2 regions of the Microbacterium sp. 71-36 genome follow, and region 2 is predicted to be linked to the other one. Evidence: predicted binding sites of a transcription regulator. Region 2 holds the regulator's gene; the other holds the start of a gene.
What was found. Region 2 encodes HrcA, which represses chaperone genes, less so after heat shock. Its sites were predicted from a motif close to TTNGCACTCGNNNNNNNCGAGTGCNAA; they were not measured.

Region 1: a site for HrcA is predicted at 2,204-2,230, ahead of groES (co-chaperone GroES). Genes of this name have one in related genera too.

The regions. Positions count from the first base shown of each region.
Region 1 is NZ_MKTP01000006.1:103,815-110,085, forward strand. Features, by position in the region: gene BGO45_RS14595 (dienelactone hydrolase family protein) at 1-552, opposite strand, end outside; gene BGO45_RS14600 (MerR family DNA-binding transcriptional regulator) at 637-981, shown strand; gene BGO45_RS14605 (class I SAM-dependent methyltransferase) at 988-2,178, opposite strand; gene groES (co-chaperone GroES) at 2,310-2,606, shown strand; gene rarD (EamA family transporter RarD) at 2,723-3,661, shown strand; gene BGO45_RS14620 (ABC transporter substrate-binding protein) at 3,800-5,080, shown strand; gene BGO45_RS14625 (hypothetical protein) at 5,286-6,086, opposite strand; gene BGO45_RS14630 (ABC transporter ATP-binding protein) at 6,122-6,271, opposite strand, start outside.
Region 2 is NZ_MKTP01000001.1:312,648-318,918, forward strand. Features, by position in the region: gene dnaJ (molecular chaperone DnaJ) at 1-629, opposite strand, end outside; gene hrcA (heat-inducible transcriptional repressor HrcA) at 683-1,717, opposite strand; gene hemW (radical SAM family heme chaperone HemW) at 1,799-3,016, opposite strand; gene BGO45_RS01510 (DUF1990 family protein) at 3,016-3,660, opposite strand; gene lepA (translation elongation factor 4) at 3,685-5,529, opposite strand; gene BGO45_RS01520 (alpha/beta hydrolase) at 5,609-6,271, shown strand, end outside.

The DNA of each region.
Region 1 (6,271 bases), on a different contig from region 2:
CCACGGCATCCGTCCACCCTCGAAGGGAATGATCGGGTCGGCCGTACCCGCCACGATCGTCACCGGGACGGGATGGTCGGTCCGGGCGGAGAACTCCGCGCCGAAGTTCTCGCGTTCGGGCATGGTCGCCGCCACGATCACGGCGCCGGCGAGCAGCTCCGCGGCCTCGTGGAGAAGTCGGATGACCATCTGCCCGCCGTTGGAGAAGCCCACCGCGACGACGGAATCGGTGTCGATTCCGTGGCTCTCGGCAACGGATGCCACGACCTCACGGGCGAAGGCGATGTCGTCGACGTTCTCCTTGCGTGCGGGGAAGGAACTCTGGACGCGGGCGTCGTTCCAGTTGCTTCGGTACCCGTCGAGGTAGGCGACCACCGCACGGCCCTCCGTCGCGAGAGAGTCCAGCGCGCGCCCCGTGAAGCGTCGGTGGCTCTCGCCGGTCTGCTTCGACCCGTGGAAGACCAGGACGAGCGGCCGTCCCGCCGGTTCGTCGGCCTCGCCGACCACGACGAATGTCCGGGTTCGGCCGCCGGCCTCGACGTGCGCGTTCATGATCCCCTTCCGCCTCCGGGCCCTCTGCCCCGCGGCGTGGGAGAGCGTATAGATTGACATTGTGTCAAGGTCAAGGCGGATGGCGTGAGGATCGGCGAGGTCAGCCGTCGGAGCGGAGTGAGCGCGCGCTCCCTGCGGTACTACGAGCAGCTCGGGCTCATCTCGTCCGAGCGGGAGTCCAACGGCTACCGCCGCTACGACGACGTCGCGGTGGAGCGGGCGATCGTCATCCAGCTGCTCTTCGGCATGGATTTCCCGCGCGAGATCGTGACGTCGGTGCTCGCCTGCACCGGCGATGCGCCGGCCGAGGCGCACGACGCGCTCGCCGAACAGCTCACCCGCGTGCGAGAGGATCTGTCCGCGCGCATCGCCACGCTCACGGCCACGCGGCGCAGCATCGACGAGTTCCTCGCCGAGCGCGCCGCCTGAGGGTCGTCAGCTCACGCGGTCGGCCAGCAGTGCGACTCGACGACCCGCGACCCGGGTCATCAGCAGCGTCGCCGACTCGTCGCCGCGCAGCGAGAGGCGCGTGCGCAGGACCGCGGGGTCGACGTCCACGCCGCGCTTCTTGATCTCGAGCGTGCCGATGCGCCGCTCCCGTAGTGCCCGCGCCAGCTTCTTGGTGTCCGCGGGCAGCTCCTCGCGTACGCGGAACGACGAGACGAAGGGACTCGTGAGCGCCGCGTCCGACGTCAGGTAGGCGATGCCGGGCGCCAGCATCCCGGCATCCAGGGACCGTGCGACCTCGCCGATCAGCCGGGCGCGGATGACCGCCCCGTCGGGTTCGTGCACGAAGGCGCCGAGTTCGCGGGGCTCGACGTCGGGTGCGTCGGCCGGAGCCGTCAGCTCCCAGGCCTCGTCGCCGCGCACGACGAGCGCGGCGCGGCGGATGTCGTCCCGCGCCAGGCTTCCCGCCCACAGGACGAGCTCGATCGTCGAGCCGTCGGCGCTGATCCACTGCGCCTCGACGTCGTCCGGGATCAGCTCGCGGTCGAACGCGGGGCCGAGCTTCACGCCGCCGGGCCGCTCCTGCAGCAGTCCGAACACCCAGTCCAGCGACGGCGACCACTGGTCGGCCGACACGCGACGGGTCTCCCCGTGCCCGGCGGTGCGTCGCGCGGGATCGAGCCACACGGCATCCGCCTCGCTCAGGTCGGTGTCCTCCGCGCGCCCGTGGGCCACGGTGACCGTGTCGCCGAAGGGGGCGAGGTTGTACGCGGCGATCGCGGCCGTGACCTCGTCGGCGTCGACGGCGTGCACCCGGATGCCGAGTCCCGCGAGCCCCAGGGCGTCGCCGCCGATCCCGCAGCCGAGGTCGGCCACGGACGAGACGCCCGCGGCGCGGAAACGGCCCGCGTGCCGCGCCGCGATCGGCAGCCGTGTGGCCTGTTCCAGTCCCGCCCGCGTGAACAGCATGCGGTCGGCGAAGGGTCCGAACTTCGCCCCGGCCTTCACGCGCAGCCGGGCCTGGCCCACGACGGCGGCGACGAGATCGGGGGAGTGGCCGGCCGCGCGCAGCCGCGACACCGCGCGAGCGGCTTCATCGGTCGTCGTGAGCGGACCCACCTCGTCGAGCAGGGTGAGGCCGGCGGGGGTGAGCAGGGCGGTCAGCTCGGCGATCTCCACCGGGCCAGCCTAGGTGTCGATTGTGCTGGCACTCGCGTTGCGTGAGTGCCAGCGCTTCTCTACACTCGGATTAGCACTCTCCCCGCGTGAGTGCTGACAAGTCTTCTGTAACGAGAAAGAAGAGGTAGACCGTGTCGGTTTCCATCAAGCCGCTCGAGGACCGCATCGTCATCAAGCAGGTCGAGGCTGAGCAGACCACCGCGAGTGGTCTCGTCATCCCCGACACCGCCAAGGAGAAGCCGCAGGAGGGCGAGGTCGTCGCCGTCGGACCCGGCCGTATCGACGACAACGGCAACCGTGTCCCCCTCGACGTCACCGTCGGTGACCGCGTGCTGTACAGCAAGTACGGCGGCACCGAGGTCAAGTTCGGCGCCGACGAGTACCTCGTGCTCTCGGCCCGCGACGTCCTCGCGGTGGTCGTTCGCTGATCGCTTCGCGATTTCTTCGGAACCCCGGATGCCTCGGCATCCGGGGTTCTGCTTTTTGGCGCGGAATGCGCGATCTCCGGCAGGTCCGCGTCGGTGCCCCGGCCTAGGCTGGGGAAGTGACCCCCGCTTCGCCGCCCGCCTCGGGAGCCGTCCGCGGCGGCCTGTTCGCCTTCGCCGCCTATCTCCTGTGGGGCGTGCTGCCGCTGTACTTCCTGCAGCTCGAGCCGACCGGTCCGTGGGAGCTCGTCGCGTGGCGCATCCTGCTGTCGTTCGTGTTCTGTCTGATCCTGCTGACGGTGCTGCGCGCGTGGCGCCCGTTCCTCGTGATCGTGCGGCAGCCCCGCCTCCTCGGCCTGACGGCCCTGGCCGGAGCCCTGATCTACGTCAACTGGCAGACCTACGTCTACGGTGCGCTGAACGACCGGGTGATCGAGACGAGCCTCGGCTATTTCATCAACCCCATCGTCACGGTGCTGCTCGGGGTGACGGTGCTCCGCGAACGGCTGCGCCCGGTCCAGTGGATCGCGATCGGGCTGTCGGTGGCCGCGGTGATGGTGATCGTGGTCGGATACGGGGCGTTCCCCTGGATCGCCCTCACCCTCGCGCTCTCGTTCGGCGTGTACGGCCTGGTGAAGAAGCAGATCGGTCCGTCCGTGGATGCCGTCAGCGGGCTGACGCTCGAATCCTTCTGGCTGCTCCCGGTCGCGATCGTGCAGCTGGTCGTCGTCGCGGTGACCGGTGGGTTGACCATGGGGGCGAACGGCCCCGTGCACACGGCCCTGCTGGCGTCGGCGGGCGCGATCACCGCGGTTCCGCTGCTGCTCTTCGCCGCGGGGGCGCGTCGGGCGCCGTTGACCGTGATGGGGCTGATCCAGTTCGTCGCCCCCATCATCCAGTTCGGCATCGGCGTGTGGGTGCTGCACGAGCCGATGACGCTCGAGCGCTGGATCGGGTTCGGCCTCGTCTGGGTCGCGCTCACCGTTCTGAGTGTGGATTCGCTCGTAGCGGCGCGGCGCCGTCGACCCGCAATATCGGATGTCGGTGAGCCCGTCTAGGGGGCGTTATGACGCCGTGACCTCGACGACGCACATCGTTAACGAACGGCAACACGACGAAAACGTGGGGGCGATTAGGTTTAGGACACCAGACGGCACCCCTGTGTCGTCGAACGTTCATCCACAGCAAGGAGCACTATGAGCGTCTTCACGCGTTCGCGTGCCGGCAAGGTCCTGGGCGGTCTCGCCCTGGTCGGTGCCAGCGCGCTCGTCCTCGCCGGTTGCGCCGGTGGCGGCGACGCCGCCGCCCCCAGCGCATCGTCCGGCGGAGGCGCCGTGTCCAAGGCCGACGGTACCTTCAGCGTCGGCACGATCCTTCCCGCCACCGGTAACCTCGCCTTCCTCGGCCCGCCCGAGGTCGCCGGCGTGAAGCTCGCGATCAAGGACATCGAGGCCACGGGCGACGCGTTCCCGTTCAAGACCACGCTCACCGAGCGCGACTCGGGTGACACGACGACCGACATCGCCACGCAGTCGGCGACGGAGCTCGTCAGCGCCGGTGCCGACGTCGTCATCGGTGCCGCGTCCTCGGGTGTGTCCTTCACGTTCGTCGACCAGCTGGTCAACGCGGGCATCGTCCAGATCTCGCCGGCCAACACGTCGCCCGACTTCACGACGTACGCCGACGACGGGTACTACTGGCGCACCGCCCCCTCGGATGTCCTCCAGGGTCGCGTGCTCGGTAACCTCATGGTCGGCGACGGTGCCGCCAACGTCGGCATCATCTACATCAACGACCCGTACGGCACCGGTCTGAAGGACAACGCCACCAAGGCCATCGAGGCCGCCGGCGGCGAGGTCTCGGTCGCGGTTCCCTACAACCCGGGTGACACGGTGTTCACGTCGCAGGTCGACCAGCTCCTGGCCGCCAAGCCCGACGCCATCGCCGTGATCGCGTTCGAGGAGACCTCCTCGATCATCCCGCAGCTGGTGAACACGCAGGGCTTCCCGGGTTCGAAGGTCTACTTCGTCGACGGCAACCTGTCGAACTCGTACGAGTTCCAGCCCGGCACCCTGCAGGGTGCCAAGGGCACGCTGCCCGGCAACCCGGCCGACACGACCTTCCAGGCGCGCCTGAAGGAGGTCGACCCCTCGTTGACCGACTTCAGCTACGCACCGGAGTCGTACGACGCGGTCATCCTCGCGGCCCTGGCCGCGGCGCAGGCCAAGGACGACTCGGGCACCGCCATCCGTGACAACCTGCAGTCGGTCTCCGAGGGCGGCGAGAAGTGCACGACGTTCGCGGACTGCCTGAAGCTCATCAACGACGGCAAGGACATCGACTACGACGGTGTCTCGGGCCCGATCACCTTCGACGAGAACGGTGACCCGACCGAGGCGTACATCGGCATCTACCAGTACGGTGCCGACAACAAGTACACCCTGCTGAACACCGAGTTCGGTTCGCTCAACGAGTGACCTGAGCTGATCGGGAAGGGCCCGGATGCCATGGCATCCGGGCCCTTCTTCGTGCGACCACCGTGGCGCGAGACTGCATCTGATCGACGAACCCACTGCACGCTGCGGGGGAGATGTCGGCCGGATGCAGTCTCGACGCTACGCACGCGGCCGTGCCCGGTAGGGCGGCGCGGCGACGGGGGCTCGGCGTCAGGGCGCCAAGGTGTCAGGGCGCCAGGCCGCAGGCGGCTGCGGTGAAGGCGAGCAGGTCGTCGGCCACCGCCTGCGGGCGGGGCAGCGAGACCACCACCTCCCGGCCGTCGACGCGGGCGACGAGGTCGAAGAGCGTGCCGACCTTGTCCTCGGCGATCGCGTGGGGGTCGCACCGGCGCGGCGTCACGGCGACCGTCAGGGTCGAGGGGGCATCGCCGGGGGAGACGGTCGTGGCGAGCACCGCTTCCTCCCCCTCGGCGAAGTGCAGCAGCGGGGTGCCCCGCATCGCCTCGAGTTCGATCGGCTCGCCGTCTCCGCCCGTCGGCGTGATCGAGATCGTCAGGTCGGCCGTCCCGTCCCCGCGCGGCGACGCGGCCGTGGCCGCGACCTCCGCCACGGCCGCGAGATCGTCGCGGTCGCACTGTGCCGCGCTCAGGCGGGCGAGGATGCCGAGCGGGTCGTCGGCGTCGAGCTCGGACGTACCCGAGATGCCGCCGATCGTCGTCTCGAGGGTCACGCGGATCGCCCCGTCGCCCGGCCGGCAGCGCAGGGCGGGGAGCATCACCGGAAGATCCACGATGCGGCCGGGCGCGAGCGTCTCCGTGCGGCGGGCATCCCACGCGGCGGGGGAAGCCAGCGCCGGTGCCGTCAGTGTCGCGGCTGCGATCGTCACGGCCTCACCCGAACCGTTGTCGACCCGGAGCTGCACCCGCCCCGGGGCGATGTCGCCGCGCTGCTGCACGACCGCCACGGTCAGCCCCGGGGGGACGACGGGCGGAGGACTCGCGGAGCATCCCGCGAGGGCGACGCCCACCAGAGTGAGCGTCGCCCCCGCGGGACGCGCGCGGATCAGGCTTCGGTCTCCCGTGCGTCGCGCTTGGCGTCCTCGTCGGCGGCCAGCGTGCCGAGGTACAGCTCGATGACCCGGGGGTCGGTCAGCAGTTCGCGTCCGGTGCCCGTATACGCGTCCTTGCCCTGGTCGAGCACGTAGGCCCGGTG
Region 2 (6,271 bases):
CGCGCCCGCACACGGCCCTGGCCCTGGCACGTCCCGCAGGGGTACGGGATGGTCGTGCCGTGTCCCTGGCAGACGCTGCAGGGCTGGCTGGTCACGACGTTGCCGAGGAGGCTGCGGACCGTGCGCTGCACGTGGCCCGAGCCGTGGCAGATGTCGCAGGTCACCTCGCTGGTCCCCGGTTGCGTGCACGCGCCCTGACAGGTCTCGCAGAGCACGGCGGTGTCGACCTCGAGGTCGCGGTGGACGCCGAAGACCACGTCGCCCAGCTGCAGAGTGACGCGGACGAGGGCGTCCTGGCCGCGCTCCCGGCGCGACCGGGGGCGCGGACCACGGCCGCCGCCGCCCTGGGCTCCGCCGAAGAACGTCTCGAAGATGTCGCTGAAGCCGCCGAAGCCGGCCGCTCCGCCGCCGCCGAAGGCGTTCTGGTCGCCGCCCATGTCGTAGCGGCGGCGCTGCTCGGGGTCGCTCAGCACGTCGTAGGCGTGGGTGACGAGCTTGAACCGCTCGGACGCGTCGGCGCCCGGGTTGACGTCGGGGTGCAGTTGACGGGCCAGGCGCCGGTACGCCTTCTTGATGTCTTCGGGGCTCGCGTCGCGTTCGACGCCGAGGACCTCGTAGTGGTCAGCCACAGTCGCCTTCCTGCCCGCTCATGCGGGGTCGATCCGTTTCGGTGCGGTGCCCGTCAACGAGCGGTCTCGTCGTCTTCGAGCATCCGGGTCAGGTAGTGCGCGACGGCACGGACCGCCGCGAGGTTGGAGGAGTAGTCCATCCGCGTGGGACCGAGGAGCCCCACGCGCGCGCCGCCGGCGGATCCGTCGTACCGACTGGCGAGGACGGATGCCTCCACCAGGCCGAACGGTTCGTTCTCCCGTCCGATGCTCGCCGAGAGGCCCTGCTCGTCGGCGACCATCTCGGTCATCAGCCGCAACAGGGTGACCTGCTCCTCGATGGCTTCGAGGAGCGGGTAGATGCTCCCCCGGAAGTCGGATTCGCGTTTCGCGAGGGTCGCCGCGCCGGCCATGACCAGACGGTCCTGGCGGAACTCCTCGAGTTCCTCCCCGACGACGCGCAGCACCGCATCCGCGATCGCGTCGAGAGCGTTTCCAGTGCGCGGACCGTCGGCCGTGGCGACCGCCTGCGCGCAGTCGGCGACACTCCGGCCGACCAGCAGCGCACCCACGCGAGCGCGCAACTGCACGATGTCGCTCTCGGTCGGCTCGATCGGCACGAGCGCGATGCGCTGTGAGACACGTCCGGTGTCGGTGACGAGGATGACGAGCACCCGAGGGCCGCCGAGGGCGACGAGCTCGACGTGCGAGAGGTTGGCGCGGGCGAACGAGGGGTACTGGACGATCGCGACCTGGCCGGTCAGCTGCGTCAGCGCCCGGACGGTGCGCGAGAGCAGATCGTCGAGGTCGCCCGCCTCATCGAGGAAAGAGGTGATGGCGCTGCGCTGCGCCGTCGACAGCGGTCGCAGCTCGGCGAGGTGGTCGACGAAGACGCGGTAGCCCTTGTCGGTGGGCACGCGGCCGGACGACGTGTGCGGCGCCACGATGAGGTCCTCGTCCTCGAGCAGCGCCATGTCGTTGCGGATCGTCGCCGCCGACACGCCGAAGGCGTGCCGTTCGACGATCGCCTTGCTTCCGACGGGCTCGCGCGTGTCGACGTAGTCCTGGACGATCGCGCGGAGCACCTGCAGGCCGCGTTCTGACACCATGGCCGGCTCCCTCCTTCTGGCACTCCGGACACCTGAGTGCCAATTCTAGAGCACCTGTCCGCCGCCGAGTCGGAAGCGCGCTCAGGCGGTGAGAGCCCGCACGACGGCGTCGGCGAGCAGCCGTCCACGACGTGTCAGGACGATGCGTCCGCGCACGGCGTCGGCGCCCTCGATGAGACCGTCGGCGATGAGGGATGCCACGGCCTTCCGGCCCTCGCCGAGCAGCTCGGACACCGGCAGGCCCTCGCGGATGCGGCTGCGCAGCAGCACGGACTCCAGGCGCCGGGCGGTCTCGTCGGGCCGCTCGCGTGCCGCCGCCGGGGACTCCCCCGCCGCCAGCCGCTGGGCGTAGGCCGCGGGATGCTTGACGTTCCACCAGCGGAGCCCGGCGACGTGGCTGTGCGCCCCGGGGCCGAAGCCCCACCAGTCCGTTCCCCGCCAGTAGGCGAGGTTGTGACGCGAGCGATGGGCGGGGTCGGTCGCCCAGTTCGACACCTCGTACCAGTCGTAGCCGGCGCCGGCGAGCAGGTCGTCGGCGAGCTCGTACATGTCGGCCTGGAGGTCGTCGTCCGGCATCTGCACCGCGCCCGAACGGATCTGCCGGGCGAGCTTCGTGCCGTCCTCGACGATCAGCGCGTACGCGGAGACGTGATCGGGCCGCAGCCCCGCGGCCGTCTCGAGAGACGCGCGCCAGTCGTCGAGCGACTCCCCCGGCGCACCGTAGATGAGATCGAGCGAGACGTCGAGCCCGGCGCGGCGGGCGGATGCCACCGCGGTCGCGACGTTGCGCGGGTCGTGCGTGCGGTCGAGCACCGCCAGGACGTGCGGCTGCGCGGACTGCATGCCGATCGACAGTCGCGTCACGCCGGCGGCCGCCAGCGTCTCGGCGACGCGGTCGTCGACCGTGTCGGGATTCGCCTCGACCGTGACCTCGGCTTCGTCGGCGATACCGAACTCGTCCCGGACCGATCCGAGCATGCGTGCGAGGTCGCCCGGCGGCAGCAGGGTGGGGGTCCCGCCTCCGAAGAACACGGTGGATGCCGCGCGCCGCGCGCCCGTGGCATCCATCACCGCGCCCGCCAGACGCACTTCGGCGGTGAGCGTGTCGGCGAAGTCCTCCTGCCGCGCCCCCCGCAGCTCGCTCGAGGTGTAGGTGTTGAAGTCGCAGTAGCCGCACCGGACACGGCAGAACGGCACGTGCAGGTAGACGCCGAAATCCGCGGCGGGATCGATGGACAGGTCGTCGGGCAGGTGTCCGTCGACGGGGGCCGGATCGCCGAGCGGGAGCGGTCCGCCCATCAGGACGTGTACAGCGGCGAGATCGCTCGCAGGTACCGCTGGAACAGTGCGCGACGGCGACGGCGGACGAGACCGAGGAACACGCGGTAGGACGGCGCCGTGGGACGGTCGAAAGCCCGCACCACGAACCACACCTCGTCGTTGTCGCGCCACTCGACCGAGAACAGCTCTTCGCCGCTGACGATCGAGTGTCCGACGGTGCCGAGGATGTATCCCACCCGTCGCGGCTCCTCGAACACCGAGATCACGCGCAGATGGGCGTCGGCCCGGTGCCCGTCGACCTTGCCGTGGACGCGGACGCTCGTGCCGGGGCGGACGAAGGGCGTGCCGTCGGCCGCGAACCGCTGCTCGGATTCGAGGCGACTGGGGGCGACCGGAGCGCCGTCGGCATCGAAAGCCACACCCGAGTAGCCGCCGTCGGTGGCCGGGCGCACGTCGCTGATGCTCAGCTCCTCGGACCGCAGCGGCGCCCAGGACAGCAACAGGTCGCCGGCGGCGGTGAACCGCTCCTCGCCGCTGCCGATGCGCCACGCCTCTTCCGCGGGCACCGAGTGCTCGGGCGGATACTGCATGAGGTCGTGCGCCTGGGTGGCGCCGACCGCCGCATAGTCGACCGTGTCGTCGGTGAAGTTCTGCCTGCGCATATCCACCCCTCTCGGTTGTGAGCGCTACTTCTTGGTCTCGACGTCGCCGGACAGGGCGGCGATGAACGCCTCCTGGGGAACCTCGACGCGACCCACCATCTTCATGCGCTTCTTGCCTTCCTTCTGCTTCTCGAGCAGCTTGCGCTTGCGGGTGATGTCACCGCCGTAGCACTTGGCCAGAACGTCTTTCCGGATCGCGCGGATGTTCTCGCGCGCGATGATGCGGGCGCCGATGGCGGCCTGGATGGGCACTTCGAACTGCTGCCGCGGGATGAGTTTGCGCAGGCGCTCGGTCATCATCGTGCCGTAGCCGTACGCCTTCTCGCGGTGGACGATCGAGCTGAAGGCATCCACCTTCTCGCCCTGCAGCAGGATGTCGACCTTCACGAGGTCGGCGGTCTGCTGACCGGCCGGTTCGTAGTCGAGGCTCGCGTACCCCTGCGTGCGGGACTTCAGGTGGTCGAAGAAATCGAAGACGATCTCGCCGAGCGGCATGTTGTAGCGGAGCTCGACGCGGTCTTCGCTGAGGTAGTCCATGCCGAGCAGGGTGCCGCGGCGCGACTGGCAGAGCTCCATGACCGTGCCTACGTAGTCCTTCGGAAGCAGGATGCCGACCTTCACGATGGGCTCGGACACTTCGGCGACGCGCCCGTCGGGGTATTCGCTCGGGTTGGTGACCGAGACGACCTCGCCGGTGTCGGTCGTGACCTCGTACGTCACCGACGGGGCGGTGGTGATGAGGTCGAGACCGAACTCGCGCGAGAGGCGCTCGGTGATGATCTCGAGGTGCAGGAGCCCCAGGAACCCGCAGCGGAAGCCGAAGCCCAGCGCGACCGAGGTCTCGGGCTCGTACTGCAGCGAGGCATCCGAGAGCTTCAGCTTGTCGAGGGCCTCGCGCAGCTCCGCGTAGTCGCTGCCGTCGATCGGGTAGATGCCCGAGAAGACCATGGGCTTCGGGTCGGTGTACCCGGCGAGGGCCTCGGTGGCGGGCTTGCGGTGATTGGTGATCGTGTCGCCGACCTTCGACTGCCGCACGTCCTTCACGCCGGTGATGAGGTAGCCGACCTCACCGACGCCGAGACCCCTCGTGGGTACGGGCTCGGGGCTGGAGACGCCGATCTCGAGCAGCTCATGCGTCGCGGTGGTCGACATCATCTGGATGCGCTCGCGCGGCGACAGCGCGCCGTCGACCATGCGGACGTAGGTCACGACACCGCGGTAGGCGTCGTACACGGAGTCGAAGATCATGGCGCGGGCGGGGGCGTCGGCCTTCCCCACCGGAGCCGGGATCTTCTCGACGATGAGGTCGAGCAGGTCTTCGACGCCCATGCCGGTCTTGCCGCTCACCCGGAGCACGTCTTCGGGCTTGCCGCCGATGAGTCCGGCGAGTTCGGCCGCGTACTTCTCGGGGTCGGCGGCCGGAAGGTCGATCTTGTTCAGCACCGGGATGATCGTCAGATCGTTCTCGAGCGCGAGGTAGAGGTTCGCGAGCGTCTGGGCCTCGATGCCTTGCGCGGCGTCGACGAGGAGGATCGCGCCCTCGCACGCGGCGAGCGAGCGACTGACCTCGTACGTGAAGTCGACGTGACCGGGCGTGTCGATCATGTTCAGGGCGAACGTCTCGCCGTCGACGGCCCACGGCATGCGCACGGCCTGCGACTTGATGGTGATGCCGCGCTCGCGCTCGATGTCCATGCGGTCGAGGTACTGCGCGCGCATGTCGCGGTCGGCGACGACGCCGGTGATCTGCAGCATGCGGTCGGCCAACGTCGACTTGCCGTGGTCGATGTGGGCGATGATGCAGAAGTTGCGGATCTGCGCCGGCGGGGTGGCGGACGGCTCGAGGGGCTTCAGGGCGCGCGGTGACATGTTCCGTCGATTCTACGGGCGGGAGCGGACATCCCCGTCCCCGAGCCGGTGCACAGGCGCCGTTCGTAGGGTGGATGCCATGACGGTCCAGGTCGTTCTCGTGCACGGCATCCGCACGTCCGCGACCATGTGGCGGGCGCAGGTCGCGCACCTGCGGGAGCGGGGGAATCCGGTCACCGCGGTGGATCTGCCCGGGCACGGCACCCGCCGCGGCGAGGACTTCACGCTGGATGAGGCGTTCGCGACGATCGATCGGGCGGTTCGGGATGCCGCGACCCGCGGTCCCGTGCTGCTCGTGGGGCACTCGATGGGCGGACTGCTGTCGATCGAGTACGTCGGTCGCGAGGATCCGCCGCCGGTCGCGGCGTTCATCGCCGCATCCTGCACCTCCGTTCCCCGCGGCGTCGGCCTCGCCGCGTACCGCTTCCTCGCACGGCGGTTCGACGGTCTGCCGGACCGGGGGCTGGGGTTGACCAACATCGTGCTCGACCGCACCCTCCCGCCCGAGACGCGGGAGGACTTCGGCGCGGGCGGTTACGCCTTCGACGCGCAGGACACCGCGCTCGCGTCGTTGTCGGTGCTCGACCTGTTGGCGGCGCTGCGGCGGATCGACGTGCCGATGTGGTTCGTCAACGGCCAGTGGGATCAGCTGCGGGTGAACGAGAAGCTGTTCACCTCGATCGCGCGCGACGCGGAGCTGATCGTGGTGCCGCGCACGACGCATCTCGTGACGGCCATGCGG